Regions from separate parts of the Bradyrhizobium sp. AZCC 1693 genome, predicted to be linked through region 1. Evidence: predicted binding sites of a transcription regulator. Region 1 holds the regulator's gene; the other holds the start of a gene.
The links. The regulator PhoB, encoded in region 1, activates phosphate uptake and scavenging genes when phosphate is short. The targets are predictions, from matches to a motif close to TGTCATNNANCTGTCAT.
Positions count from the first base shown of each region.

Region 2: the regulator PhoB is predicted to act here: its motif matches at 7,844-7,860, upstream of V1293_RS34970 (UDP-2,3-diacylglucosamine diphosphatase).

Region 1 is NZ_JAZHSD010000001.1:4,400,767-4,415,218, reverse strand. Features, by position in the region: gene pstA (phosphate ABC transporter permease PstA) at 1-275, shown strand, start outside; gene pstB (phosphate ABC transporter ATP-binding protein PstB) at 272-1,093, shown strand; gene phoU (phosphate signaling complex protein PhoU) at 1,105-1,821, shown strand; gene phoB (phosphate regulon transcriptional regulator PhoB) at 1,832-2,536, shown strand; gene V1293_RS21125 (GcrA family cell cycle regulator) at 2,705-3,214, opposite strand; gene V1293_RS21120 (aspartate aminotransferase family protein) at 3,718-4,926, shown strand; gene argF (ornithine carbamoyltransferase) at 4,926-5,864, shown strand; gene V1293_RS21110 (Hsp33 family molecular chaperone) at 6,059-7,063, shown strand; gene apaG (Co2+/Mg2+ efflux protein ApaG) at 7,421-7,813, opposite strand; gene V1293_RS21100 (OpgC domain-containing protein) at 8,048-9,289, shown strand; gene V1293_RS21095 (SGNH/GDSL hydrolase family protein) at 9,286-10,056, shown strand; gene V1293_RS21090 (SGNH/GDSL hydrolase family protein) at 10,071-11,123, shown strand; gene V1293_RS21085 (O-succinylhomoserine sulfhydrylase) at 11,419-12,612, opposite strand; SAM riboswitch at 12,686-12,765, opposite strand; gene V1293_RS21080 (2'-deoxycytidine 5'-triphosphate deaminase) at 12,875-13,981, shown strand; gene V1293_RS21075 (alpha/beta hydrolase) at 13,990-14,452, opposite strand, start outside.
Region 2 is NZ_JAZHSD010000001.1:7,375,489-7,389,940, reverse strand. Features, by position in the region: gene V1293_RS35005 (MFS transporter) at 1-984, opposite strand, end outside; gene glsA (glutaminase A) at 1,060-2,058, opposite strand; gene V1293_RS34995 (hypothetical protein) at 2,354-2,599, opposite strand; gene V1293_RS34990 (caspase family protein) at 2,701-4,302, shown strand; gene V1293_RS34985 (Vgb family protein) at 4,368-5,594, opposite strand; gene V1293_RS34980 (threonine ammonia-lyase) at 5,773-6,762, opposite strand; gene V1293_RS34975 (hypothetical protein) at 6,816-6,941, opposite strand; gene V1293_RS34970 (UDP-2,3-diacylglucosamine diphosphatase) at 7,008-7,820, opposite strand; gene thiD (bifunctional hydroxymethylpyrimidine kinase/phosphomethylpyrimidine kinase) at 8,080-8,880, opposite strand; gene V1293_RS34960 (Lrp/AsnC ligand binding domain-containing protein) at 9,041-9,286, shown strand; gene V1293_RS34955 (Ldh family oxidoreductase) at 9,354-10,430, shown strand; gene V1293_RS34950 (DUF6665 family protein) at 10,536-10,904, opposite strand; gene V1293_RS34945 (lanthionine synthetase C family protein) at 11,015-12,208, opposite strand; gene V1293_RS34940 (J domain-containing protein) at 12,714-13,538, shown strand; gene V1293_RS34935 (c-type cytochrome) at 13,559-14,452, opposite strand, start outside.

The DNA.
Region 1 (14,452 bases):
CGCGGTCGGGCCTGATCACCGGCGTGCTGCTGGCCACCGCCCGAGTCGCCGGCGAGACCGCGCCGTTGCTGTTCACCGCGCTGTCCAACCAGTTCTTCAGCCTGAACATGACCAAGACGATGGCGAACCTGCCCGTCACCATCAACAACTTCGTGCAGAGCCCCTATGTCTACTGGAAGCAGCTCGCCTGGAGCGGGGCCTTGCTGATCACGCTCACCGTACTTGCCCTGAATATTGGCGCGCGCATTCTCGGCGCCGAGAGGACATCCAAATGACCGATCTCTCCGTATCCGTGAGTTCCGCGAGCGGGCCCGTTCCGCAGGTGGCGCTGCCCGAGGCTGCGCCCAAGGTGACCGCGCGCGGCCTGAACTTCTACTATGGCGAGCACCATGCGCTGAAGAACATCAACCTGACGCTCGGCACAAACCGCGTCACCGCCTTCATCGGCCCGTCCGGCTGCGGCAAATCCACGCTGCTGCGGATCTTCAACCGGATGTACGATCTCTACCCCGGCCAGAAGGCGACCGGTCAATTGATGCTCGACCAGACCAACATCCTCGACCCCAAGCTCGACCTCAATCTGCTGCGGGCCCGCGTCGGCATGGTGTTCCAGAAGCCGACGCCGTTCCCGATGACGATCTACGAAAACATCGCCTTCGGTATCCGCCTCTACGAAAAGATCTCCAAGTCCGAGATGGACGGCCGGGTCGAGAAGGCGCTGCGCGGCGGCGCGCTGTGGAACGAGGTCAAGGACAAGCTGAATGCAAGCGGCCTGTCGCTGTCCGGCGGCCAGCAGCAGCGGCTCTGCATCGCCCGCACGGTTGCGGTACGGCCCGAGGTGATCCTGTTCGACGAGCCGTGCTCGGCGCTGGATCCGATCTCGACCGCCAAGATCGAGGAGCTGATCCAGGAACTGGCGGAGGACTACACCATCGCGATCGTCACCCATAACATGCAGCAGGCGGCCCGCGTCTCCGACAAGACCGCCTTCATGTATCTCGGTGAACTGATCGAGTTCGACGACACCAGCAAGATTTTCACCTCGCCCGGCGATCGCCGCACGCAGGACTACATCACCGGCCGTTTTGGTTGAGGAGATAACACATGGGTTCTGAACACACCGCCAAGGCGTTCGACAGCGATCTCCAGGAACTGACCCGTCTCGTCGCCGAGATGGGTGGCCTGTCGGAGCGCATGATCACCGAATCCGTCGACGCGCTGGTCCGTCGCGACGTAGCGCTTGGCAAGCGCGTCGTCGCCGCCGACGTCGAGATCGACCGCCTGCAGCATCTGATCGAGGAACGCGCGGTGCTGACCATCGCCCGCCGCCAGCCGATGGCGATCGACCTGCGCGAAATCGTCGGCGCCATGCGGGTCGCCACCGATCTGGAACGGATCGGCGACCTCGCCAAGAACATGGGCAAGCGCGTCGCGGCGCTGGAGAACGATTTCCAGCCGCTCAAGCTGATGCGCGGCCTCGAACACATGACCGACCTGGTGCTGTCGCAGGTCAAGTCGGTGCTGGACGCCTATGCGGCGCACGATCTGCCGGCGGCGATGGCGGTGTGGAAGGGCGACGAGGAAGTCGACGCCATCTGCACCTCGCTGTTCCGCGAACTCCTGACCTACATGATGGAAGATCCGCGCAACATCTCGTTCTGTATTCATTTGATGTTCTGCGCCAAGAACATCGAGCGGATCGGCGATCACGCCACCAACATCGCCGAAACCGTGTTCTACATGATCGAGGGTCAGCAGATGCTCGACGAGCGCCCGAAGGGCGACATGACGACGTTTGCCACCACCGTACCGAACACTTGAGGACAGCAGAATGAGCGCGCGCATTATGGTGGTCGAGGACGAGGAAGCGCTGACCACGCTGTTGCGCTACAACCTCGACGCCGAAGGCTATGAGGTCGAAACCGTCGGCCGCGGCGACGATGCGGATACGCGGCTGAAGGAGCGCGTGCCCGATCTCGTCGTGCTCGACTGGATGCTGCCGGGGCTGTCCGGCATCGAGCTCTGCCGCCGCCTGCGCGCCCGGCCGGAGACCAAGCAATTGCCGATCATCATGCTCACGGCACGCGGCGAGGAGAGCGAGCGGGTGCGGGGCCTGGCGACCGGCGCCGACGATTACATCGTAAAACCGTTCTCGGTGCCGGAACTGCTGGCGCGGGTGAAGGGCCTGTTGCGGCGCGCAAGCCCCGAGCGGCTCGCCACGGTGCTCACCTATGGCGACATCGAACTGGATCGCGAGAAACGCCGCGTCGCGCGTTCGGGCCGCCAGATCGATCTCGGCCCGACCGAGTACCGCTTGCTGGAATTTTTCCTCGAACATCCCGGCCGCGTCTTCAGCCGCGAGCAATTGCTCGACAGCGTCTGGGGCCGCGACATCTATATCGACGAGCGCACCGTCGACGTCCATATCGGCCGTCTGCGCAAACTGCTCAATCCCGGCCGCGAGCAGGACCCGATCCGCACCGTGCGCGGCGCGGGTTATGCGCTGGATGACCGGTTTGCGAAGGTGGAGCCGTAAGGCTCCAGCGCGTCACCCGCACTCCATCGTCGTCCCCGCGAACGCGGGGACCCATAACCACAAATCTCGATTGTTGAAATGCGCTGGAGCCCCAGCGTGACATAACCACGAACGCCTGTGGTTATGGGTCCCTGCGTTCGCAGGGACGACAACTGCTGCCGCGTGCCCTTACCTTGTCTGCTTCGGCGCCTGCCGCCGCCGGTCGGCGGCGGGCTGATAGGCGATGCGCGAGTGGTGCGCGCAATAGGGCAGGCCGGTAAGCGCCCTGCCGCCGCAGAAGAAGAATTCCGGGCTCGAGGGATCGCCGACCGGCCAGTGGCAGGTCGCCTCGTTCAGTTCGAGCAGCGACAGCCGCTGGCTCATCGGCACCACGTTGTCGAAGGCGATCGGATCCGGCTCCATCTCGACCTCGAAGGCGTGCGCAAGCGCGGTGTTGCCGCGCGAGACCGGGCGCGACACCCGCATCATCTGTTGCGCCGGGCGCGCCTTGCGCTGCCGCGGGGCCGCCGAGGAGGGGCTCTTGGCGCGGCCGGACAGGCCCAGCCGGTGCACTTTGCCGATCACAGCGTTTCGCGTCACATTTCCGAGTTCCGCGGCGATCTGGCTGGCCGATAATCCGGCTTCCCAGAGCTTTTTCAGTTGCTCGACGCGATCGTCGGACCAGGTCAATACCGTCATCGCATTCTTCCCTTCGCATCGCGCCGGCCAATCAGGGGCAGCGCTGGCGACGTCATTCGTCTCAAAAATCCCTGCGGTCAGAATCCCTTAGCCCTCGCCGGGCGCGAAAACCGCGCCCGAACGTTTACGCCGTACAAAATGGACTCTAGGGATCAGAACTGCCGCACGAGATGTCGTACCCGACAGCCCAAACGCTACAATATGGCGTGACTCGGGCGCAAGAGTCCGGGCCCGCGCGTCCACATGTTCCGACATCTAGGCATTGCACTGCGTGTTTTCCACCACACCGCAATCTTACGGATTTCCTTAATCTTGCGGTGCAGGAAAGGCGGCTTCGTGGCGTGTTGACAGCGCCCCCCGCCCACATAGAATACCTCGCACGTGCCGCCCTTAAGAGGCGGCACGTTTCGTTTTCGCAAGACCGGCCGTTGCCGCGTTCGCGCCAATGCACGCGTGTGCTCCGCGGCAGGTCTTACCTTCAGTGCAAACCTTTTGTGATCGCCATGACCAATAGCGCCACGTCGCATCTGCTCCCCGTCTTTGCCAGGGTCGATCTCGGCTTCGAAAGCGGCGAGGGCTGCTGGCTGACCGCGACCAATGGCGAGCGCTATCTCGACTTCACCTCGGGCGTCGCGGTCAATGCGCTGGGTCACTGCCATCCGCATCTGATCAAGGCGCTGCAGGAACAGTCGACAAAACTCTGGCACATGTCGAACCTGTTCAAGAGCCCGGATGGCGAGAAGCTTGCCGCGCGGTTGTGCGAACAGAGCTTTGCCGACCTCGTGTTCTTCTGCAATTCCGGTGCGGAAGCGATGGAAGGCGTGATCAAGGTCGTGCGCCGCTATCAATTCTCCAAGGGTCATCCCGAACGCTATCGGCTCATCACCTTCGAGGGCGCGTTCCACGGCCGCACGCTCGGCACGCTCGCCGCAACCGGCTCCGCCAAATATCTCGAAGGTTTTGGGCCGCCGATGGACGGCTTTGACCAGGTGCCGCACGGCGATCTCGAAGCGGTGAAGAAGGCGATCGGGCCGCACACCGCGGGCATTCTGATCGAGCCGGTGCAGGGCGAGGGCGGTGTGCGCTCGGCGCCGCAATCCTTCTTCAAGGCGCTGCGCCAGCTCTGCGACGAGCACGGCCTGCTGCTGGCGTTCGACGAGGTGCAGACCGGCATGGGCCGCACCGGCGATCTCTTCGCCTACAAGCGCGTCGGCGTGACGCCGGATGTGATGTCGCTGGCGAAAGCGCTCGGCGGCGGCTTTCCGATCGGCGCAGTGCTTGCCACCGCGGAAGCCGCTTCCGGCATGACGCCGGGCTCGCACGGCTCGACCTTTGGCGGCAATCCGCTGGCGATCGCGGCCGCCAATGCTGTACTCGACGTGATGTTGAAGCCCGGCTTCTTCGATCACGTGCAGAAGATGTCGCTGCTGCTGAAGCAGAAACTGGCCTCCGTGGTCGATCGTTATCCCGCCGTGCTCTCGGAAGTGCGCGGCGAGGGACTCCTGGTGGGCGTCAAGGCCGTGGTGCCGTCGGGCGACCTCGTCAATGCACTGCGCGGCGAGAAATTGCTCACCGTCGGCGCCGGCGACAATGTGGTGCGGTTCCTGGCGCCGTTGATCGTGACCGAGGCCGAGATCGACGAGTCCGTTCAGATGCTCGAGCGCGCCTGCGTCGCGCTGTCGGGTAATCAGTTGAAGAAGGCGGCAGGGTGATGAGCAAGTCCGTCCGTCATTTCCTCGACATCAGCGAACTGCCGCCAACGGAGTTGCGCAACATGCTGGCCTTGGGTGCCGACATGAAGGCGAAGCTCAAGGCGCAAGAAAAACTTGGTGAAAAGGGCAGGAAGCCGCTCGAAGGCAAGACGCTGGCAATGATCTTCGAACGTCCGTCGACCCGCACGCGGGTGTCGTTCGACGTCGGCATGCGCCAGCTCGGCGGCGAGTCCATCATGCTGACCGGCGCCGAGATGCAGCTCGGCCGCGGCGAGACCATCGCCGATACCGCGCGCGTGCTGTCGCGCTATGTCGATGCGATCATGATCCGCATCCTCAATCACGACGCGCTTTTGGAATTGGCCGCGCACGCCACCGTGCCCGTGATCAACGGGCTGACGCGGCGCTCGCATCCCTGCCAGGTGATGGCCGACTTGATGACCTTCGAGGAGCATCGCGGGCCGATCGAGGGCAAGACCGTGGCCTGGACCGGCGACGACAACAACGTGCTGGCGTCATGGGCGCACGCGGCCGAGCGTTTCAAGTTCCAGCTCAATGTCGCGACCCCGCCGCAGCTCGCGCCTAACAAGGCGATGAAGGACTGGATCAAGGCGACGCAAGCGCCCATCGTGCTCGGCAACGATCCCGAGGCTGCCGTCCGCGGCGCCGATTGCGTCGTCACGGACACCTGGGTTTCGATGGGCGACAAGGACGGCGAGCATCGCCACAACGTGCTCAAGCCCTATCAGGTCAACGAGAAGCTGATGTCGCTGGCCAAGCCGGACGCGATCTTCATGCACTGCCTGCCCGCGCATCGCGGCGAGGAGGTCACCGACGAGGTGATCGACGGCCCGCAATCGGTGGTGTTCGACGAGGCCGAAAATCGCCTGCACGCGCAAAAGGGCATCCTGGCGTGGTGTTTTAACGAAGTGGCGTAGCCTTCTCCGTCGTCCCTGCGAACGCAGGGACCCATACCGCGTGATCTCTCGATTACTGCAGTGTGGTAGACGCCGTGCTTCACAATTGCGCCCTGTGGCTATGGGTCCCTGCGTTCGCAGGGACGACTCGTGGAGATGGTTTCGCCCTCTTCGACCCCCTTCAATTTTCCCTCTTAGCCCCCAGATAAAGCGCCATGGATTCACAATCAGACATCAAAATCACCGAGGCGCCCGTTCGCGCGCCCTCGTCCGTTCCCGTCGATGACGCGGTGCTGCCGTTCGAGGTCGCCGAGCTCGACCTGCGCGGCCGGCTGACCCGGCTCGGCCCCGCGCTCGACGATATCCTGACCAAGCACGATTATCCGCCTGCTGTCGGCAAGCTGCTCGGCGAGGCGATCGTGCTGGCGACGCTGCTCGGCTCGGCGCTGAAATTCGAAGGCCGCTTCATCATGCAGACGCAGACCGATGGCCCGGTGTCGTTCCTGATCGTCGATTTCCAGGCGCCCGACCGTCTGCGCGCCTATGCGCGCTATGACGTGAGGCGGCTGAAGGACGGCCAGGATTCCGGCACGCTGCTCGGCAAGGGTCATCTCGCCATGACCATCGACCAGGGACAGGACATGAGCCGCTACCAGGGACTGGTGGCGCTCGACGGCGGCAGCCTGGAAGATGCCGCGCATGAATATTTCCTGCGCTCCGAACAGATCCCGACCCGCGTGCGGCTTGCGGTCGGCGAGGAATGGCGCGGCGGCGATGGCAGCGGCCCGAAGCACCGCTGGCGCGCCGGCGGCATGCTGCTGCAATTCCTGCCGAAGGCGCCGGAACGGGCGCGACAGGCTGATTTGCATCCCGGCGATGCGCCTGATGGCGCGGTGACGCATGCCGTTGCCGAGGATGATGCATGGGTCGAGGGCCAGTCATTGATCGGCACCGTCGAGGATGTCGAGCTGATCGATCCCGATCTGTCGGGCGAGCGCCTGCTGTACCGGCTGTTTCACGAACGCGGCGTACGCGTGTTCAAGCCGCTGCCGTTGCGCGCGCAATGCTCCTGCTCGCGCGAGGCGGTGTCGGCCATGCTGAAAAGCTTTGCGCCGAAAGACCGCGCCGAGATGGTGAAAGACAACAAGGTGGTGGTGACCTGCGAGTTCTGCTCCTCGGTCTATCAGTTCACCCCGCATGAAGCGGGCGTGGAGGAGTAGGCGGTCTATTGCGCACGCTATCGCCACACGCCCGGTGCGCTCCCTTCCCCGAATGGCGATCGAGTTTCGCGGAGCGGGCAAAGCGGAGCGTGCCCACCATCTATCCGCGACATTGCGCCCTCTATTTCGAAGACGGCAAACGAAGATGCAAACCTCGGGCGCATTGCGTTGCGAGAATGCAGATGCATATTCAGTCGTCATCGCCCGGCTTGACCGGGCGACCCAGTATTCCAGAGACGCCAGTGATTGAACCGATAGGCCGCAGCGTACTGGATCGCCCGGTCAAGCCGGGCGACGACAGCTTCGTTGTTTCGATGACTTCACTGCACTCGCAATGACGGGCAGATCGCCTTGGCCCTAATTCAACACCCGCCTCTTATCGGGGCTATCCAGCGAGAACGTCGGCACGTCGATCTCGAACCGCTCGCCGCTTTCGCTGACCATCTGGTAGCGCCCGGTCATGAAGCCCGAGGCGGTCGGCAGCGGCACGCCGCTCGTGTATTCGAAACGTTCGCCCGGCGCGAGCACGGGCTGCTCGCCGACCACGCCTTCGCCGCGGACTTCCTGCTTGCGGCCGGTGGCGTCGGTGATGATCCAGTGCCGGGTGCGGAGCTGCACGGTCTCGGCGCCGGTATTGGTGATGACGATGGTGTAGGACCAGAAATACTGGCCGCGATCGACCGACGAGCGCTCGGGCAGGAAGTTCGGTTCGACGGTGACCTCGATCTGGCGGGTGACGGCGCGGTACATGCTGGCAGCTTTCGGAAATCCTGCTCGGTATCATAGCCAAGAATGCCGGGGGAACAATCTCCGGCCCGCCGGGTTTGCCGGTTGTTTGATCGCGGTTTCAACATAGTTCCAGTCTAGAGCGCACCCGCGCGCGGTCCGGCCCCGTATCTGTTTGCGCATCTTGTGCGCAAGGTGCGGGCCGATATTATCCTGTCCCGGACAGTGCACGCGTAAAAGCTCAACTCACGGTGCCAGATGTCGTCCATTGCCGATCCAGTTGCCGGAACGCCTCTCAGCGACAGCAAGGCTGCGGTGTCTGCCGCGCCGGCGATTGCGCTACCGGTGGCCGGCGAGCGCGAATTGCGGCTCGACCTGTTTCGCGGCATGGCGCTGTGGCTGATCTTCGTCGATCATCTGCCGACCAATATCCTGACCTGGTTCACCATCCGCAATTACGGATTTTCCGACGCCACCGAAATCTTCATCTTCATCTCCGGCTACACCGCCGCCTTCGTCTACGGCCGCGCGATGTTGCAGGCCGGCTTCGTGGTGGCGACCGCGCGCATCATGCGCCGGGTCTGGCAGATCTACGTCGCGCATGTGTTCCTGTTCACGATCTTCCTCGCCGAAATTTCCTACGTCGCGACCCGTTTCGAGAACCCGCTCTACAGCGAAGAAATGGGCATCATGGATTTTCTCAAGCAGCCTGACGTCACCATCGTGCAGGCGCTGCTGTTGCGCTTCCGCCCGGTCAACATGGACGTGCTGCCGCTCTACATCGTGCTGATGCTGTTTTTGCCGATCGTCCTGTGGCTGATGAAGTGGCGGCCTGACGTGTCGCTCGGCCTGTCGGTGCTGCTGTACGCGCTGACCTGGCAGTTCGACTGGTACCTGACGGCCTATCCGAGCGGCTTCTGGATCTTCAACCCGTTCGCCTGGCAGTTGCTGTTCGTGTTCGGCGCCTGGTGCGCGCTCGGCGGCGCCGCGCGGATGTCGCGGATCCTGTCGTCGCCGGTGACGATGTGGATCTGCATTGCCTATCTGCTGTTTTCATTCTTCGTCACCTTGACCTGGCACATACCGCAGCTCAGCTTTCTGATGCCGAAGCTGATCGAACAGTGGATGTACCCGATCACCAAGACCGATCTGGACGTGCTGCGGTTTGCCCATTTTCTGGCGCTGGCGGCGCTCACCGTGCGCTTCCTGCCCAGGGATTGGCCGGGGCTGAAATCGCCCTGGCTGCGACCATTGATCCTGTGCGGCCAGCATTCGCTTGAGATATTCTGTCTCGGCGTCTTCCTGGCCTTCGCAGGGCATTTCGTGCTGGCCGAGGTTTCCGGCGGTGCCTTTATGCACGCCCTGGTCAGCCTGACCGGAATCCTCGTCATGTGGGGCGTGGCGTGGGTGATTTCGTGGTACAAGCATTCGGCCGACAAAGATGCGTCCAGGACCAAGCGCACGGGCGGCAATGCCGATATGGCTGGAGGGAGCGTATGAGGCCCGGTTCTGGAGCCGTACTAGCCCTGTCCCTGTTCGCCGGTCTTGCGGCTACCGGTTTGGCGCGAGCCGAGGATGCCCCCCAGGCCTCACCCCAGACCTGCGAGGTGCCGGCCTATCTCCTGAGCACCGAAAGCCTGCTGCCGAAGGTCACCGAGGCCGTCAAGAACGGCCGGCCGCTGACCATCCTCGTGGTGGGCAGCCGTTCCTCGACCATCGCCGCTTCGGCCGACAGCGCCTATCCCGCCCAATTGCAGGCCGCGCTGAAGGAGAAGCTGCCCTCGATCCCGATCAATCTATCCGTAGAACTACAGCCCGGAAAATCCGCGGAGGAGACCGACGCCGCCCTCGTTAAGCTGGTGGAAGCAAAAAGGCCTACTTTGGTCATCTGGCAGACCGGAACCGTCGATGCTATGCGATCCGTCGATCCCGACGATTTTCGCGGCGCCGTCGGCGAAGGGGTTGTTGCGCTGCAAAATGCGGGCGCCGATGTGGTCCTGATCAATCCGCAATACAGCCCGCGCACGGAGACGATGATTTCTGCGTCGCCATACCTGGATAATATGCGCGTGGTGGCGCAGCAGCATAATGTTCCGCTGTTCGACCGGTTTGGCATTATGCGTCACTGGAACGACGCCGGAGATTTCGATCTGTTCAGTACCGTTCATGGCACCGACATGGCCAAACGGGTTCATGCCTGCCTCGGCCGCGCGCTGTCGAAATTTGTGCTCGATGCGGCCCGCCTCGATCAGGCGCAGCAGAATTAGGGAAACTAGCGTTAATGAGCCGTCACTACCCTTTTTGTTTGTCGACATTGCCGACCGTCTTTTTTGCCGCGAGCCTGGTGCTGATGATGCCTGCCCCGGTGTCGCCGCTGCTTGCGCAGACGGCCCCGCAGCAGGCGGCGCTGTCCGACAACGCCAAAACCAAGGCTGGATCTGAAAACAAGGCTGAATCTGAAAAGAAGTCCGAGTCTGCAGGCAAGGATGAAGCGGCCAAGCCGACAGGCGCGGCCGTCGATCCGGCCAAGCCGGCAGCGCAGAAGGGCATCGCCGGCAAGGCGATCGATAAAGTGAAAGAGGTCGCGAAGTCGGCCGGCGATATCTTCAGCCGTGTGCCTTGCCAGTCGCCGAAGGGCGTCTCCAGATCGATGGGGTCGCTGCCGCATGTCGCGGGCAAGCTCGCGGCGGGCAAGCCGGTCGTGATCGTCGCCTTCGGCTCGTCGTCGACCCAGGGCTACGGCTCGACCTCGCCGGAATTCAATTACCCGAACCGCCTGGCGGCGCAGTTGCGCCGGCAATATCCGACGGCCGACATCACCGTCGTCAATCGCGGCAAGGGCGGCGACGACGCGCCAGAGATGATGAAGCGGCTGCAGACCGAAGTCATCGACGTGCATCCGGATATGGTGATCTGGCAGGTCGGCACCAACGCTGTGCTGCGTAACCTCGATCCCACCGAGACCGCGAAGGTCGTGGAAGAGGGCATCGCGCGGATTCAGGCCGCGGGCGCCGATCTCGTGCTGGTCGATCCGCAATATTCGCCGGCCGTCACCGCCAAGGCGGAAAACGCCGGCAAGATGGTGAAGCTGCTCTCAAAGGTCGCCGAGCTCCGTCGCGTCGGAGTGTTCCCGCGCTTCGAAGTGATGAGGGACTGGCACGAGAAGCAGGCGATCCCGATCGAGAATTTCGTCATCTCCGACGGCCTGCACATGAGCGACTGGGGCTACGCCTGCTTCGCCCAACTGCTCGGCGACGACATCATCAAATCGGTCGGCCAGATCAAGCTCGGCGTCAACGTGCCCGCCGACGTGCGGGCGTACAGACCGATGTAGTTGCGCTAGCGCGCCATCCATCACCAGATCGCTCAAGGCATCCACGCCAATGATACCAGGCTACTGTGCATGGGGTTGTTTTCGATATTTTGTGCCAACCGCCTTGCGACGAGCGCACGTATCGGCCGATGTAACGCTGGGCTAACGCATCACCGTCGTCCCTGCGCACGCAGGGACCCATACGCCGCGGCCCAAATGATCAAAGGCAGTAGCAGACGTCTTGCCTAACTCACAATTCCCCGTGGTTATGGGTCCCTGCGTTCGCAGGGACGACATTGTCATGCGTTGCAATCACTCACGCCTTCTCCAGCGCCGCCGCAAAATCCTCGATCAGATCATCGGCATGCTCGAGCCCGGCCGAGAAGCGAATGAAACCTTCGCTGATGCCGAGTTCGGCGCGCGCCTCCGGCGTCAGGCGCTGATGCGTCGTGGTCGCAGGATGGGTGACGAGGCTCTTGGCGTCGCCGAGATTATTCGAGATGCGCGCGATCTGCAGCGCGTTGAGGCAGCGGAACGCGGCCTGCTTGCCGCCCTTGACCTCGAAGCCGACCAGCGTCGAGCCGGCGCGCATCTGCTTCTTCACCAGCGCCGCCTGCGGATGATCCGCGCGGCCGGGATAGATCAGCCGCGAAATCTTCGGGTGCGACGCGAGCACGTCGGCGACCTTGCCCGCCGTCTCGGTCTGCGCGCGCACGCGCACGCCAAGCGTCTCCAGGCCCTTGAGCAGGGCCCAGGCGTTGAACGGCGAGAGCGACGGCCCGGTCTGGCGCATGAAGTTGTGGATGTGCTCGGCGATGAAAGCTTCCGACGACAGGATGATGCCGCCCAGGCAGCGGCCCTGGCCGTCGATATGCTTGGTCGCGGAGTAGACCACGACGTCGGCGCCGAGCGAAAGCGGGCTCTGCCAGATCGGCGTGGCGAAGACGTTATCGACGATCAGCCGTGCGCCGCCACTGTGCGCGATCTCGGCAATCGCCGGGATGTCGAGCACGTCGAGCGTCGGATTGGTCGGGCTCTCCAGGAAGAAGGACCTGGTGTTCGGCCGCAACGCGCGCTGCCACTGGTCGAGATCAAGACCGTCGACCAGCGTCGTCTCGATGCCGTAGCGCGGCAGCAGATCCTGCACCACGTAAAGGCACGAGCCGAACAGGGCTTTCGAAGCGACCACGTGGTCGCCGGCCCGGAGCGGTGCGAGGATCGCGGTCGTCACCGCGGCCATGCCGGTTGCGGTCGAGCGCGCGGCTTCCGCGCCCTCGAGTTGGATCATGCGGCGCTCGAACATCTCGATCGTCGGGTTGGAATAGCGCGAATAGATAAAGCCGGGATCCTGGCCCTTGAATCGGGCCTCGCACTGCTCCGCGCTGTCGTAGACGTAGCCTTGGGTTAGGAACAGCGCCTCCGACGTCTCGCCGAATTGCGAGCGCAGCGTGCCGCCATGGACAAGGCGGGTTTCGGGACGATAATGCTTGGTAGAACCAGTCTCAGACATGTGACCTCCGCCATGACCACCATTGAAAAATGGTCACAAAAAACCGGCCTGGAAAAATTTCCACAGGCCGGGATCACACGTGTCCCCGGCCTGTTTAGCGACTTATTTAACGTGGCTGCAAGCCGGCCGGCTCAAATCACCACGGGATAAGTCATGCTGATATTACCTCGCGCCCTTCCCGTCAAGGCGGCCATCGGATAACCCCTAAAAGCCCATATTTACGAGGTTTGGATGAGTTTTGGGCCGTATTGAGGATCGCGCCGTGCCGTTCACGCTTCCGCCCGACGCCAACGGAATTCTGCCCGACCGCATGATCGCGGCGATGGCAGATGCGGGCCTGATCCTGCCGGAATATCCCTTTGTCGAAAGCCAGATCCAGCCGGCGAGCCTCGATCTGCGGCTTGGCGACATCGCCTACCGGGTGCGCGCGAGCTTTCTGCCCGGTCCCGGCTCAACCGTCGCCGAGCGCATCGACGAGCTGAAGCTGCACGAGATCGACCTCTCCGACGGCGCGGTGCTCGAGACCAATTGCGTCTACATCGTGCCGCTGCTGGAGAGCCTCGCGCTGCCGCCGCAGATCGTGGCGGCCGCCAATCCGAAAAGCTCGACCGGGCGGCTCGATGTCTTCACCCGCGTGATCGCCGACGGCACCCGCCGCTTCGACATGATCGGCGCCGGCTATCACGGCCCGCTCTATGCCGAGATCAGCCCGAAGACGTTTCCGGTGCTGCTGCGCGAGGGTTCACGGCTCAGCCAGGTGCGCTTCCGCACCGGTGACGCCATCCTCAACGCCGACGAACTCGACGCGCTGCACGGCGCCGAGCGGCTGGTCGATATCGACGACGCCGATCTCGCCAACGGCGTGGCGCTGTCCGTCGATCTCTCCGGCGAAAATACATCAGGCTTCGTCGGCTACCGCGCCAAGCGCCACACCGGCGTCGTCGATATCGACCGCCGTGGCGGCTATGCCGTCGACGAATTCTGGGAGCCGATTCCGGCCCGCCCGGACGGCAGCCTGATCCTCGATCCCGGCGAGTTCTATATCCTGGCATCGAAGGAAGCCGTGCAGGTGCCGCCGGATTACGCCGCCGAAATGGTGCCGTTCGATCCGCTGGTCGGCGAATTCCGCGTGCATTATGCCGGATTCTTCGATCCCGGCTTCGGCTATGCCGGCGCCGGCGGGCAGGGGGCGCGGGCGGTGCTCGAAGTGCGCTCGCGCGAGGTACCGTTCATTCTCGAGCACGGCCAGATCGTCGGCCGGCTGGTCTATGAGAAGATGCTGTCGCGGCCCGACGCCATGTACGGCCAGCGCATCGGCTCGAACTACCAGGCGCAGGGGTTGAAGCTCTCCAAGCATTTCCGGGTCTGACCTTTGCATCAGCCGCGCACGCCGGAGATAAATTTCCCGATCTGCGCAATCGCCCGATGGGCCTCGGGCAGCATTGGCACGAACAAATGCCAGGCGTGCGGCATGCGGCGCCATATCTCGATCTTGCTGCGCGAATTGTGTGAGCGCAGCTTCTCCGCCATGCGGACAGCGTCGTCCCTGAGAATTTCATCGCTGCCCACCTGAATAAGCACCGGCGGCAATCCGGCGGGATCGCCATAGAGCGGCGAAGCGTGGGGCGTCCGCGGATCGATTCCGCCGAGATAGAGTTTCGCCAAGCCGGGCAGATCCTCGGCGTTCAGCATCGGATCGGCCGCTGCATTCGTTTTCAAGGAGGAGCCGGTCAGGGCCAGATCGGTCCAGGGCGACAAGGCGACAGCCGCGGCGGGAAGCGGTTTGCCGTTGTCACGCAGTCTCAACAGCAGGCCCAGCGCCAGGCCGCCGCCAGCCGAA
Region 2 (14,452 bases), 3.0 Mb from region 1:
CGCAACGGCGGTCGCGAGCGGCGAGCGGCCCTGGACGATCTGGATATACAGCGGCACCGAGAAATTCAGCGCCGCCTCCAGCGCGACCACGGCAAACAGCGCGTAAACCGCGCAGCGCTCCTCCGGCGAGTCGATCACCCCGAGCGCCAGTAGCGGCGTCTTCCCCGCCGCCTGCCGCCGGTGCGTCCACATCAGGAATGCCTGCCCGAGCACGACACCGAGAATGATCATCACCGGCGCCGGTGAAAGACCGAGCAGATCGAACGGCGCGTTGGCGGTCGCCAGCGCAAGCCCCCAGCCGTTCAGGTTGTTGAAGCCGAAGCTGATGAGGATGATGGCCGAGGCGGCCAGAACGACACCGAAGATATCGAACTGCACGTCCGGGCGGCCGTAGTCGCGCTTGAGGCGGAAGCTCAGGAGAAAGACGATGGCGGAAACCGCGATCAGGATTCCGAACGCCGGGCGCCAGCCGATATAGGTGCCGAGCACGCCGCCGATGATGAACGCCAGCACGCCAGCCGCCGCCCGCGCCGAGCCGAGCGCGCCGACGGCCGTCGCCTGCTGCCGCCCCGTGTAGTTCTCGGCGATCAGCGCCACCAGCGACGGCACGATGACCGCGCCCGCCGCGCCGCAAAGCGCCTGCGCCACGATCATCAATGTTGCCGTCGGGCTGAAGGTCATCAATATCTGCGATGCACAGAACAGGACCACGGCGAAGCGGAACACCTGCAACGCGCCAAACCGCTGCGCGAGCTTGGCGCCGAGCATGACGAAGCCGGCCACCAGCATTGAATAAGCCACGATCCCGGTGGCGACCGTCGTCGGCGGCACGCCAAAACTCTTCACCATCCCGCCGAGCGCGACCGGCAGCGAGGCGACGTTGAAGGACATGATCATCTGGCCGAGCGCGATCGCGATCATCGGCACCCACGACTCCCGCGCTTGTTCCCGGATTGCTCCGATCAATATCGAGTGCGTCGCCATGGTATCCTCCCGAGTTCCCCGGTTTGCGGATCGGCCGGCCGCTGGCAGCGCGTTCACGCCGCTCGGTGCATCGCCTCACACTTCCGGTTGAGAAACGAACAGATCCATTCCCAGCCGCTGCGACAGGAATTTTGCCGCAAGCTGTCCCTTCACGCTGTTGCCGGCCGCATCGAGCGGCGGCGCGAAGGTGCCGAAGCCGCCCTTGCCCGGAGAAACCGCGACGATGCCGCCGCCAATCCCGCTCTTGCCAGGCAGGCCGATGTCGTAGAGCCAGTCGCCCGAGGTCTCGTACAATCCGGCTGTTATCATCACGGTGAGCGCATAATGGCAGACCGCGGCGTCGACCACGCGCTGCCGCGTAACGGGATTGACGCCGCCGTCCGCCAGCGTCGCGCCCATCACCGCCAGATCCCTGGCGCTCACGTTCAGCGAGCACTGCCTGGTGTAGAGATCGGTTGCCTGCTTGACGTCGCAGTAGATGCGGTCGTAGCTCTGCAGCAGCCGGGCGATACTGCGGTTGCGGTAATTGGTTTGCGACGCCGAGGCGTATACCTCTTCATTGAGCGTGAGCTTGCGCCCCGCAAACCGCGACAGCCCGTCGTGAATGAATTGCCATTGGCCTTCCGCCGTCAGCCCGGGCACGAGGCTCGTGGTCGCGATCGCGCCCGCATTGACCATCGGATTGGTGCGGCCGGCGCCCTGCTCGATGGCAGCAAGCGAGTTGAACGGCAACCCGGTGGCGTTCGCCCCAAGTCTGGCGCGCGCCTCCTCGGGGCCGACCGTCTCGCAAACCAGCGCGAACACGAACGGCTTCGACACGCTCATGATCGAAAACTTGTACTCGGTGTCGCCGGCTTCGTAGATGCGCCCGCTGGTTCCGACTACACAGATCCCGAACAGTTCTCTGGGAACCCGCGCGAGCGCGGGATAGACCTGTGAATTATGTCCGTCGCCGTTCAACCTGAAACGCCGGTGCGCATCTAACACCAGCTTCTGCACCATTTCGGGCCCGGGCAGATGTCCCGTCGAGATGTATGGCCGTTCTGATTGTTCTGCGATCGAAGGAAAGTCCATTGGACCCCTCCCGGCGGCTGGACAAGCTCCCTTGGAGATTGTCCGGCCGCTCAACACACACGAGTTGCACGCCGAGAACGATCTTCGACGACCGCTTCAGCTTCTTGTGACCGGTAGTGAACGTAGTTCTCGAAGGTGTACCTAGTCAATCATACAACCTTGGAGTCGGTTTGCGGCGAGTGTGTTTAGCTACAAAACTTTGTGACAAATCACCGACGCGCCGACGATGCATCGACAAAGCTCGGCGAATTAGAAACCAATTTGACCGAGCGCTCTCACCGTTTGACGAGCGCGATCAGCGATGCCGTGATCCGTTCGCCCGCAGGTTGTGATACCGTAATCTGGAGCCGCGCGACACGATGGCGATGATGAAAACGGCCGCGGCAAGCGGCGTGAATACCCTGCTCGCCTGCGCCAGCGCCGCGATGACCAGCACCGCCGCGATGATTCCTGTCGTGACCTTTAGCCCGAAGCTCACCCCATTTGGGTCCCTTCGATCTTCCAGCAACCGGAGATTGTCAGTTGCGCCGAACGGCGGCAAGAGCGATGGGGCCTCCCGCAACAACGTGATCGGAGTCACGTACAATGACCCCCGCGTGAACATAGCGTGCTTCCCAATCTCCAGGGAGAAGGAGCACCGCCATGTCCCGTTTCAAGTCGCTACTGCTATCTGCCAGCCTGCTGGCAGGCCTGTTGGGCTTCGCCGGCGCTGCCTTTGCCGAAGCCCCCAATGCCGACATCCGCAACGGCATGCAGACGCCGCCGCCGACGGACCAGCGCATTGCGCTTGTCATCGGCAATTCGAATTACCAGATCGCGCCAAGGCTCGCCAATCCCGGCAACGACGCGCAATCGATGTCGCAGCTTCTGAACTCGGCCGGCTTCGAGGTCACCCAGGCGACCGACCTGACGCGCAGCGACATGGTCAGGGTCGTGCAGGACTTCTCCAACAGGGTAGCCGAGCGCGGACCCGGCACCGTCGCCATGATCTACTATGCCGGTCACGGCGTGCAGGTGGCGGGCGAGAACTATCTGCTGCCGGTCGATGCCAAGATCTCCACGCCGTCCGATCTCGACGGCAATTCGCTGCGGCTGGTCGACCTGATGGGTACGCTGGAATCGATCCAGAGCCGGATGCGCATCGTCGTGCTCGACGCCTGCCGCAACAATCCGTTCCCCGAGGTCAATGACACCGGGCGGGGCCTTGCCATCGTCGATGCGCCGAGAGGCTCGATCGTCGGTTACTCCACCGCGCCGGGCATGGAAGCGCAGGACGGCGACGGCAACCACAGCCCCTATACCTCGGCCTTCCTGAATGTCGCGCGCGAACCGAACCTGCCGATCGAGCAATTGTTCAAGCGCGTGCGGCTCCAGGTGAACAATGCGACCTCGGGCCGGCAGACGCCGTGGGAAAGCTCGTCGCTGACCTCCGACTTCTACTTCTTCGGCGATACCGCGGTCGCCGCAGGCCGTGCACCGGATCGCAGCCCGATCATGCAAACCGCGGCGAACCTGCCCTCGCGTTCGGTGCGCCAGGCCTACGACTACGTACTGTCCGAAGGCTCGCCCGAGTATTATGAGGAGTTCATCCGGCTCTACCCGCATGACCCGCTGTGCGACCACATCCGCCTGCTGCTCGGCAACCTGCAGGTGGCAAAGGCGTGGCACAAGGCGGTGCTTGCGAACTCGCCCTTCGCCTACAAGACGTTCCACGACAGTTTTTCCAACAGCCCTTATGCCAAGTCTGCGCTGAAGCTGCAGGGGACGCCGAAGGCCGTGCCGCTGATGCAGTTCACGCATCTGGCGAAGCAGTCGCCGTCGTTCAAGCCGGGGAACTTCGGCAACAACCCGACGCTGGGCATCTCCAAGGGTAACCTTGGCGCTCAGGCCCATATGCCCTCGCCGTCCAAGATCGTTACGCTGCCCGCCAAGGGTGGGATCAACCCGACCAACCTCGGCAAGAACAACGGCAACACAGGCAAGGTCACGACCCTGCCCGGCAAGACCAACGCCAATCCCGTCAACACCGGCAAGGTCGCGAGATTGCCCGGCAGGTTCAACAACAATCCGGCACGGCTCACCAACAGACACATGGTCAACATCGCGCCGCGTCGTTTCAACAGTGGCATGGGCGGCGGAGGCTTCAGCCACCGCTTCGCCGCAGGCCCGTCCCGCAGTTCATTCGCCCGCAGTTCGTTCGGCGGCCGTTCGTTCGGAGGCGGCGGCGGCTTCAGGCGGCGCTGATCAGAGAGCTTGATACGATGCGAATCCGGGCAGAGCACACGCTCTGCCCGCTTCCGTTTAACACGCTACTTCATGGCGACCAGCCCGACCTGGTTCGTCAGGCTGTCGGCGATGACCGGATTGCCGTCGGGCGCGACATCCATGTTGCGCACGATATCGCCACCGCCGGGAATCGCCCAGCTCTGGAATTTTTCAGTTACCGGATCGAACCGCACGATCGTGTTCGGCTTGGCGGCGGACTCGCTGTACCACACCGCCTTGTGCGTGAAGACGATGCCATAAGGTTCCGACCTCGCGCCGCTCGGCGACGGCCACTCCCTCACATCGCCCGTCGCCAGATCAAGCCGCCCGAGATAGCCGCGCGAAAAATCGGCATACCAGACCATGCCGTCGGAATCGATCGCAAGCCGCCGCGGTCGGGCGGCCGGGTTCGGCAGCGCATATTCCTTGATCGCCATTGTCTGGGGGTCGACGGTTGCAATCTTGTTGGTACCGAATTCGACGACAACAGGCACGGCCTGGGCGTTGATCTTGAGACCATAGGGCCGCGACTTCGGCGTCGGAGAGGTCACGAGCTTGACCGCGCCGGTTGCGGGATCGAGTCGTCCGATCATGTTCGCCTGCTGGACGGTGAACCACAGCATTCCGCTCTGGTCGAAATTGAGCGTGTGAGGATCCTTTGCGCTCGCGTCCGGCAGCGGGTATTCGGTGACGAGGCCGGTGGACGGATCGAGCTTGCCGATCAGCGCGGCGCTGTTGCCGGTGAACCAGATATTGCCAGTCTTGTCCTCGGCCAGCCCATGCGGTCCTGTCAATGCCGACTTGAGCGTGTATTCCCGGATAGCGCCGGTCTTCGGGTCGAGCCGGCCGAGCTTGTTGGCGAGCTGTCCGGTCCACCAGATTGAACCGTCGCGCGCGGCAAGCGGGTCGTGCGGGCGCGAGCCCAGCGTTGGAACATCCCACATCCTGATGTCGGCCTTCACCGGGCCATCGATGATCGCCGCCGGCGGCCGCGACCGTTCCGGAAAATTCTTGATGAGATAGTCGGTCATGGCGCCCCACTCTTCAGCGGGCACGGGCGCGTTGACGTTCTGCATCATGCGCACGACCGAGAGCCAGCCCTCTGCCGTATAGCCGACACGGATGCGGTTGATGTCGTGGCAGCCATCGCAGGTCGCAGCGAACCTTGCCTTGCTCGGCCCTTCCGGCCATTCCTTCGCAGTGTACTGGGCGTGAGCAGCGGGCGCACCGAACACGATCGTGAGAGACAAAACAGTCAGCGCGGCCCGCATTGCCATCCTCCCGGGAGACCTGGTTCGATCCAGATCTTTTCAAGAAACTTCGTTGCGCTCAGCCTCGCTATCGTTGTCGCATCCGTCAAGGTTGTCCCGTTCAATCGTTATTGAACGGGACGCGCGGGGGAGGCCGCTCGCGGCGATGCTTAAAATTGTGTGGACGCCTGCGCCCTGGTCAGGCGACCAGCTTGGCGAACAGGTCCGCGTCGACATTGCCGCCGGAGAGCACGATGACGACGTTCTTGCCCCTGACGTCGATGCGGCCGGCCAACAGTGCGGCGAGACCGACGGCGCCGCCCGGCTCGACCACCAGCTTCAATTCCCGATAGGCATAGGCGACCGCGGCGCCGACTTCCTCGTCGGAGGCGGTCACGCCATTGGCGAGCAGCTTGCTGTTGATCGAGAAGGTGAGTTCGCCCGGCATCGCCGCCATCAGCGCATCGCAGATGGTGCGGCCGGCGGCGTGATGGGCCTCGCGGTGGCCGGCGCGCAGCGACAGGCCGTGATCGTCATAGTCCTTGGGCTCGGCGACGATCACCTGCGCTTGCGGAAATTTTGCCTTCACGGCCGTCGCAACGCCGGCGATCAGCCCGCCGCCCGACGCCGGCGCTACCACGATGTCGGGCGCTAATCCCAGCGCCGCCATGTCCTCGGCGATCTCGCGGCCCGCGGTGCCCTGTCCGGCGATCACAAAGGGATCGTCATAGGGGCGCACCAGCGTCGCGCCGCGCTTCGCCGCGATGCCGTTGGCGATGGCTTCGCGGTCTTCCTTGTCGCGGTCGTAGAGCACCACCTCGGCGCCGTAGCCCTTGGTGCGCTCGCGCTTGGTAACGGGCGAATCCGCAGGCATCACGATGGTGGCCTGCATGCTGAGGATCTGCGCCGCCGCCGCCACGCCCTGGGCGTGGTTGCCGGAAGAGAACGCGACCACCCCGCCGCCGCGTCTGGCCTGCGGGATCGAGGCCAGCTTGTTGAAGGCGCCGCGGAACTTGAACGATCCGGTCCGCTGCAGCATTTCCGGCTTCAGAAAGACCTTGGTCCCGACGCGTTCATTGAGAACGGGGAACGACAACAGCGGGGTCCGCACCGCAAAGGGCGCAACCACCTTGGCGGCGGCCTCGATATCGGCCGCGCCAATGGGTGGATTTTGGATAGATTCTGACATCCGCAATTTGTATCGCGGTCGCAGACGGGCCGGCAAGACGATTTAGCGTGAATTCACGCGTTACGTGAACTCAGGCGGCGAAATGCGGGGTCTTTCGCGCCAAATTCGGCCAGTTCGCCTTCCGCCGGCTCAGAGCGGACATTCAGGGCATGTTCGACAAAGACCGCCTCTGCCATCATGGTTAGCGTCCGAACCACCCCGTTGACCCTGGGGATGCCACGCATCGGTCGCGACCAGGATATGCGTCATGCGGCGCGCGCCGCGACGCGGGGAACGGGCGCTGCCCTTCGCTGCGGATCGGTCCAGGTGATGATCTCAAACCGGCCGTCCTCGTGCTCGGCAAGCGCGGTGCAGCTTTCGACCCAGTCGCCGCAATTCATGTAGCGGATGCCGTGCTCGTCGCGGATGGTGGCGTAGTGGATGTGGCCGCAGATGACGCCGTCGGCGCCGTGCCGCCGCGCTTCGCCGGCCAGGGTCTTTTCGAACGCGCCGATATAGTTCACGGCGTTCTTGACCTTCAGCTTCGCCCATTGCGACAGCGACCAATAAGGCACGCCGAACATGCGCCGGAAGAAATTGACGAGGCGATTCATCTGAATGGCGAAGTCATAGGCCTTGTCGCCGAGATGGGCGAGCCAGCGTGCGTTCTGCACCACGAGATCGAAGATGTCGCCGTGGATGACGAGGTAGCGCTTGCCGTCGGCGCCCTCGTGGATGGTGTTTTCAACCACATCGATACCGCCGAAATGCGTGCCGTAATAACTGCGCAGGAATTCGTCGTGATTGCCCGGCACGTAGATGACCTTGGCGCCCTTGCGCGCCTTGCGCAGCATCTTCTGCACGAAGTCGTTGTGCGATTGCGGCCAGTACCAGTTCGACCTCAGCGCCCAGCCGTCGACGATATCGCCGACGAGATAGATGGTGTCGGCGTCGTGGCTCTTGAGGAAGTCCAGCAATCGATCGGCTTGCGAGCCGCGGGCTCCGAGATGGACGTCGGAGATAAACAAGGTACGAAAGCGCCGTTCCGGGCTCTCTTCACTCAAGGAGTCACTGCCCATACCTGCTCACCTGACAGATTTTTGTGACAGGGCGATGACTGTTCACGCCGCGATAACCCCACGGGAATCAATGCCGCGCCCCACAACTTGCGGATAGCAGCGCGATGCGACAGGCAGGCGACATTGGAAGAAAAAGCATCTCGCTGTCGTCCCTGCCCATAGCCGCGGCTCATCAATTGGGCAATCTGGTCGACACCTCGCGCAACAACCAACGCAGGTGGTTATGGGTCCCTGCGTTCGCAGGGATGACGAAGATAGGTCAATAAAACTTCTGAAAATGATGGATCGGGCCGTGGCCATGCCCGACGCTGAAGCGGTCTGCGGCGGCAATCGCGGCGCTGACCCAGGCCTTGGCGTTGCGTACGGCCGCCTCCATGCCATCGCCCTTCGCCAGTCCCGCGGCAATCGCCGAGGAGAGCGAGCAGCCGGTGCCATGGGTATTTTTAGTGGCGATGCGCGGCGCGGCGAGTGCGGTGACGTCAGAGGAATCGATCAGATAGTCGATACTCTCGGCGCCCTCCCCGTGGCCGCCCTTGATCAGCACCGCCTTGCAACCCAGGGCCAGCAATCGCCTGCCTTGTTTCTCGACGGCGGCTTCGTCGGCCGCCACGCCTTCGTCGAGCAAGGCTGCGGCTTCCGGCAGATTGGGCGTGATCACCGACGCCAACGGGATGAGCTTGGTCCGCAGCGCGTCGACGGCTTCGGTTGCGAGCAGACGATCGCCGGAGGTTGCGACCATGACCGGATCGAGCACGACGTGTTTCGGCGACCAGCGATTGAGCCCAGCGACGATGGCATCGATGACCGGCGGATGCGCCACCATGCCGATCTTGACCGCACCGACGTCGAGATCGGCAAACACCGCATCGATCTGCGCGGTCACGAACTCCGCCGGCACCTGATGGATGCCGCTGACGCCTGTGGTGTTCTGCGCGGTCAGCGCGGTGATTACGGAAGCGCCGTAGACGCCGAGCGCGGCGAACGTCTTCAGGTCGGCCTGGATGCCGGCACCGCCAGAGGAATCGGAGCCGGCGATGGTGAGCGCGATCGGCGTCGTCATCAGAAGTCTCGTCAAAATGCGGGCTTCAGGGCCATGTCTTGTCCTAAGTGTCTTGTCCTAAGTGGCTTGTCCTAGCGCGCCCCGCCATTGGCGGCAAGCTGGCTTGCCATTGTCAGCGCTTTTTGGCCTATTGGGGCCAACATTTTTGGAGACGACAGCGATGGTTCCCTTCTTCGTCCAGTTCAAATGCAAGCTCGGCCAGTCCTACGCCGTCGCCAATGCGCTCGCGGAGGCCGAGATCGCCTCGGAGATCTATTCGACCGCCGGCGATTACGATCTGCTGGTCAAATTCTACGTCGATAACGACACCGACATCGGCCATTTCGTCAACGAGAAGGTGCAGGTGATTCCGGGCATCCAGGACACCCACACCATCATCACCTTCAAGGCGTTCGGCACGGGCTAGCAGCGGCGGCCCGCCTGCCCGCCGTCGACTTCGCCCGGCGCGCGGCCACGCCCGCGGGCCTCTGGGAGTGCCCGTCCTGTCCGATACATCAGTTACTTTTGGCCGGTTGAAGGCCTTCATTGAGCAAGCGCTCACCGCGGTGGGCTTGCCGGACGCCGACGCCGCAACGGTCGCGGCCCTGATGGCGGCGGCCGACCTGCAGGGGTCGGACGGGCACGGCGTCAGCCGGTTGCCGCAATATGTCAAGCGGATCAGGGCCGGCGGCTTCAACGTCCGGCCCAACATCCATGTCGTGCACGAGCACGCCGGCACCGCCGTCCTGAACGGCGACAACGGCATGGGCCACCTCGTCATGAAACGCGCGGCCGGGATGGCGATCGAAAAGGCGCGCAGCACCGGAATAGGCTGGGTCAACTCGCAGTTCAGCAACCATGCCGGCCCCGCCTCGCTCTACGCCACGATGCCGCTGGCCCACGACATGATCGGGCTCTACTTCGCGGTCGGCAACGCCAATCACCTTCCACCCTGGGGCGGCCTCGACATGCTGCTGTCGACCAATCCGATCGCGGCGGCGATTCCGGCCGGCGACGAAAACCCGATCGTGCTCGACATGGCGACGACGGTCGCAGCTTACGGGAAAGTGAAGACCAAGGCGCTGCGCGGCGAGACCATGCCGGAGGGCTGGATGATCGACCGCGAAGGCAAGCCGCTGACCGACCCGAAACGCGCCGACGAAGGCATGCTGCTACCGCTCGGCGGCATGGAGGCCGGTTACAAGGGCTACGGCCTTGCGATGATCATCGGCCTCCTTGCAGGCACGCTCGGCGGCGCCGCGATGGGCCGCGACGTGATCGACTTCAATCACGACGACGACAGCGTCACCAACACCGGACAGGCGATCGCCGCGATCAACATCGCAGCCTTCGGCGACATTGCCATCTTCAAGCGAAGCGTCGATGCGCTGGTGCGCGACTTCCGCAACAGCCGGCGCATCCCCGGCGTGGATCGCATCTGGGTGCCCGGCGAACGCAGCCATGAAACGCGCCTCAAGCGGACCAGCCTTGGCATTCCCGTAGCGCCCGCGCTGCTGCGCGGGCTGGACCAGGTCGCCGACGATCTGGGAATACCGAGACTCGTCAATTAGAGCGCGGACTCGTCAGCGCGCAGCCAAATTCGGATGGAAGCGAGTTTGACGAACGCCAGATAGTTGGCGGCGAGTTTAGCGGCGCCCCGCCGCGAAAGGCGGGTTTCAGAACATGGGCGGCAGCACGACCTTAACCCCTATGGTCTTCGCCGGATGGATGCTCGGGATGGCCAATGGCCCCATGCGGGCAACCACCTCGTTCGGCACCCCGTAGACGTAGACCCGTATCACGTGGTCGATCTTGTTGAGACCGCAGGCCTCGCGCTGCACGACGAAGAGCCAGAGCGCGTATCCCGCCTGTTCGACGAGACCATCGCGGATTCTTCGATCGGAATTGGTCGTCCGTGGGCATGCGGCTAGTGCCGTCAGCGCGGCCTCAAGCCGCCGTCCAAGCCGCCCGAGCGCCGACGCCCTCTCCTCGGCGATCTCGTATTGGAGAGTTGCGTATCCAGAATAAAGTAAATTCCACGCCATATTGGGCGCGCTCCGAAACGTGGCCTGCCAACAATCTTATTGTTCGGCAGGAGGCCATTCAAGATAAAGCGCCGCGTATTTGCTGATTCCGGCGTGTCGCGATGTTCGGGTCAGAACACGTCGATCGTGGGAAAACGAGGCTCCCCGGTGATGCAGTCCCAAAGGTAAATGGCAAGGCCGACGTCGCCGGTCCAAAGCGAATACCGTCCGCGGCCAACGGCTATCTGAGAGCCGCGATACTGGACGATGGCCGTCATGGCGAATTGGCGCGCGCGGTCGAGCCAAACCGGATCGTTCGTGCGACGGTAGAGTTTTAGGAATGCGTAGCCATTCCCGCCCGTGCCGTGGCAAAGATTCGAGCCCTTGGTAAGCGGTCCGGCGGCCCAGCTGAAGCGACCGGCATCCACAAGAAGTGCGTCAAATTCAGGGGTAGCGAAGGGCGCGTCCGCAAATGTCGTCACCATGCCGGGCGCACCGTGACAGTGCTGACACATCTTTGGCGGCGTCTCGCGCTTGCTTCTCGCGCCCCACGTGGTCCCAACTTCTGACCGCCACGCATTCGCTGCAAGCGTCTTCGGTACAAACTCAGCCACCTGCGCTTGCTGCGTCGGCGTCAACCAATCCCACCCGCGCAACAACGGAATGACATTGCCGGCGAAACCGTGGACGGGCCCGAGCCAACGGTCGCGTTCGCCGTAGAGATCCTGTGTCCATAGTGGACCTTGCGGCGTGTCCTCCAGCTCGGCCAGCAGCCGGGCCGCCTGCATTTCGAACAGGATGCGCCACCGCGTTTCCTGGGTCATTTCGGCCATGTGGATGGCGGCGAGCATGGACCCGGGCATGCCCCACATCAGCTCCCGGATCGGCAGATCATTATTTGCTTCTGCGCGGCCGTGCACCAGATCAGCGAGGCTCGATGTGGGCTCAAGGCGCATGGCGAGAAGCGCCGCACCCATGTCGCCACGGAGCAGCGAGCCATGTTTCTCGTAATCGGTCGGGAAGCTGATTTCGAAGTCGGCGATCGTCCGCTCCATAAGCTTAGGCATCGCCGGGCGAAAGTCTTCGGCGACGCGGGTCGCACCGACGCGATGTAGATAATCCAGCGCCCAAATGACACCAGCCGCGCCCTTGTAGAAACTGGGGTCGCCGTCTTCCTCCCTCTCGCCACTCGGATGACCCGGCCATAACCTGTCGGGATCGAAATGGGTGATTGCATCGGTCGCAATTTCTTCGATCACCGCGCGGACAGCCAATTCATCCCAGGCGTCCTGTGCAAGCGCGCGATGACGACCGAGGACAATCATGCCTGAGGGCCTCCTGAGCGCGATCCATCTTGTTCTCCAGACGAGGGAAGCAAGGATCGCACGATCAAATGCAACGTATCCAAAGGCGCTGCGCGCGACAACCAACGGCACCATTCGGCATCGGCAGGAATTGGCACATGACCCGTGCCGGCCTGTTGCGGGCTGTCAACGAGGTTGGCCGGTTCGATATCGGCGGGAGCGTCATCACCGTCTGATCGAAAATGCAAGATGCGCCCCCAGGTCTTCCTCACCGTCATTCGGAAGGACGGCGCCTCCAAGGCTGTCGACCGGCTGTGACGGGGGCTGGCGGCCGCCGCGTCCGCTTGCTGCCGCCAGTCAAAGCGCCTTACGGCCGGTATGCGTTAACCATCCCTTAGGATTTGCATGCTTTTGCCATAAGAGCATCATTCTACCGCCTTGATATTTTTGATTACCTAAGGCGTCGTCAATCGGAGGGCTCCGCGGCGGGGGACGTTCCGAGGGGGAAATAGTCGCGGGTACCACCATGGGGACGTTATACGATTTGCTCGGAGCGCTTCCGAGTGATGACGCCGAGGGGCTGCGGACGGCGTTCCGCAAGGCCGCGAAGGCTACCCATCCCGATATCAATCCCGAGAACCCCGATGCTGCGCTGCGGTTCAGGGAGCTGGTGCGCGCCTATGACATCCTGACCGATGCCGAGCAGCGCGAGACCTACGATCAACTGCTCGCCATTGCGCTCCAGCCGCCGGCCACGAAGGCCGTGCGTACCTACGAAACCGTGCGCAAGGTCGCTTCCAACACGATGGCGGCAACGGTCATTTCGGCGGTGCTGGTCGGCGGCTACGTCCTGTTCGGCGTGTTTTCAAAACCACCTGGCGCAGCGGAAATGACGACCGACAGGATCGTCGGCGAAGCGCAAGTCGTCGCAGCGCTGCATCCTGACGTCGCCGCTTCGGATGAACCGCGCATCCAGCGCGAGGAGGACGTATCGACCGTCGGCGCCATCGTGACATCGGCGGTTGCACCCGCGGCGAAGGAGGCAAACGCCACGGCCATCGGCCGTTTCGAACCAGTCCCAGGGTTCGTCTCATACAATCTGGCGATTCAATATTATCCGCGCTTCGCAACCGCCAATTTCGACCGAGGCATCGTTCTGTATCGCGTCGGCGATTTCGACCCGTTCGCCGCTCTCGCTACACCCAAACCGACTACAGACTCGAGGCGGACAAAGATCGCCACGCCTGCGATCGCCAGGCCTGCGACGCGCAAGCCACTGGCGATCCTGCCTCCAGCGCCCCCTGCGCCGCCAGAGAGGCGAATACCGATCACCGCAGCCTTGACGCCCTGAGCGCAGGCACAACGTGCCGGTCATGACTTCTCGGCGTCCTTGGACTTCTTGGGCCGCGGCGGCCCCTCGACCGGCGGCAGCGACTTCAGATATTCCGCTATGGCGGCGCGATCCTCCGGCGCCAATTGCGACGTGTTCCTGACGACACGCGCCATCGATCCGCCGGCGGTGTCACCGTCAGGTGTTTGCCCGGTTTCGAGGAAGTAGGCGATGTCCTTTGCGCTCCACTCGTCCAATCGCTTCTGGGTGATGTTGGGCACCCAGCCCTCGCCTTCGGGATTGGGTCCGCCGGCGAAGCGTTGCGCCTCGACGATACCGCCGAGGAAGTTGCGCGGGCTGTGGCACTCGGCGCAATGGCCGAGGCCGTTGACGAGGTAGGCGCCGCGATTCCGTGACGCCGAATGCGAGGCGTCCGCCGTGTAAGGCTTGCCGTCCATGAACAGCCATTTCCAGACGCCGACATTGCGGCGGATATTGAATGGAAATGGCACGTCGTGGTCGCGCGGCTTGCCGGCAACCGGCGCAAGCGTCTTCAGGTAGGCAAAGAGGTCGCGGACGTCGTCGACCGTCGCATGCTGGTAGGACGCATATGGAAAGGCCGGAAAATAATGCGCGCCATCCGGCGACGTCCCCTTGAGCACCGCCGTCACAAAATCCGCTTCGCTCCACCGGCCGATGCCGTAAGTAGGATCGGACGAGATGTTGGGAACGTAAAACGTCCCGAACGGCGACGGCATTGCAAGCCCGCCGCCGAGCTTCAGCCGATCGGGCTGGTTGGGAACGGCATGGCAGGAGGAACAGCCGCCGGCATTGAACGTTGTGAGGCCATTGGCGAGGTTCGGCGTGCGGGGAGCAAGCGAGGCCGGGGCAACGACCGCCGGGACCGTCAGCCACCAGAAGATGCCGGCGCCGGC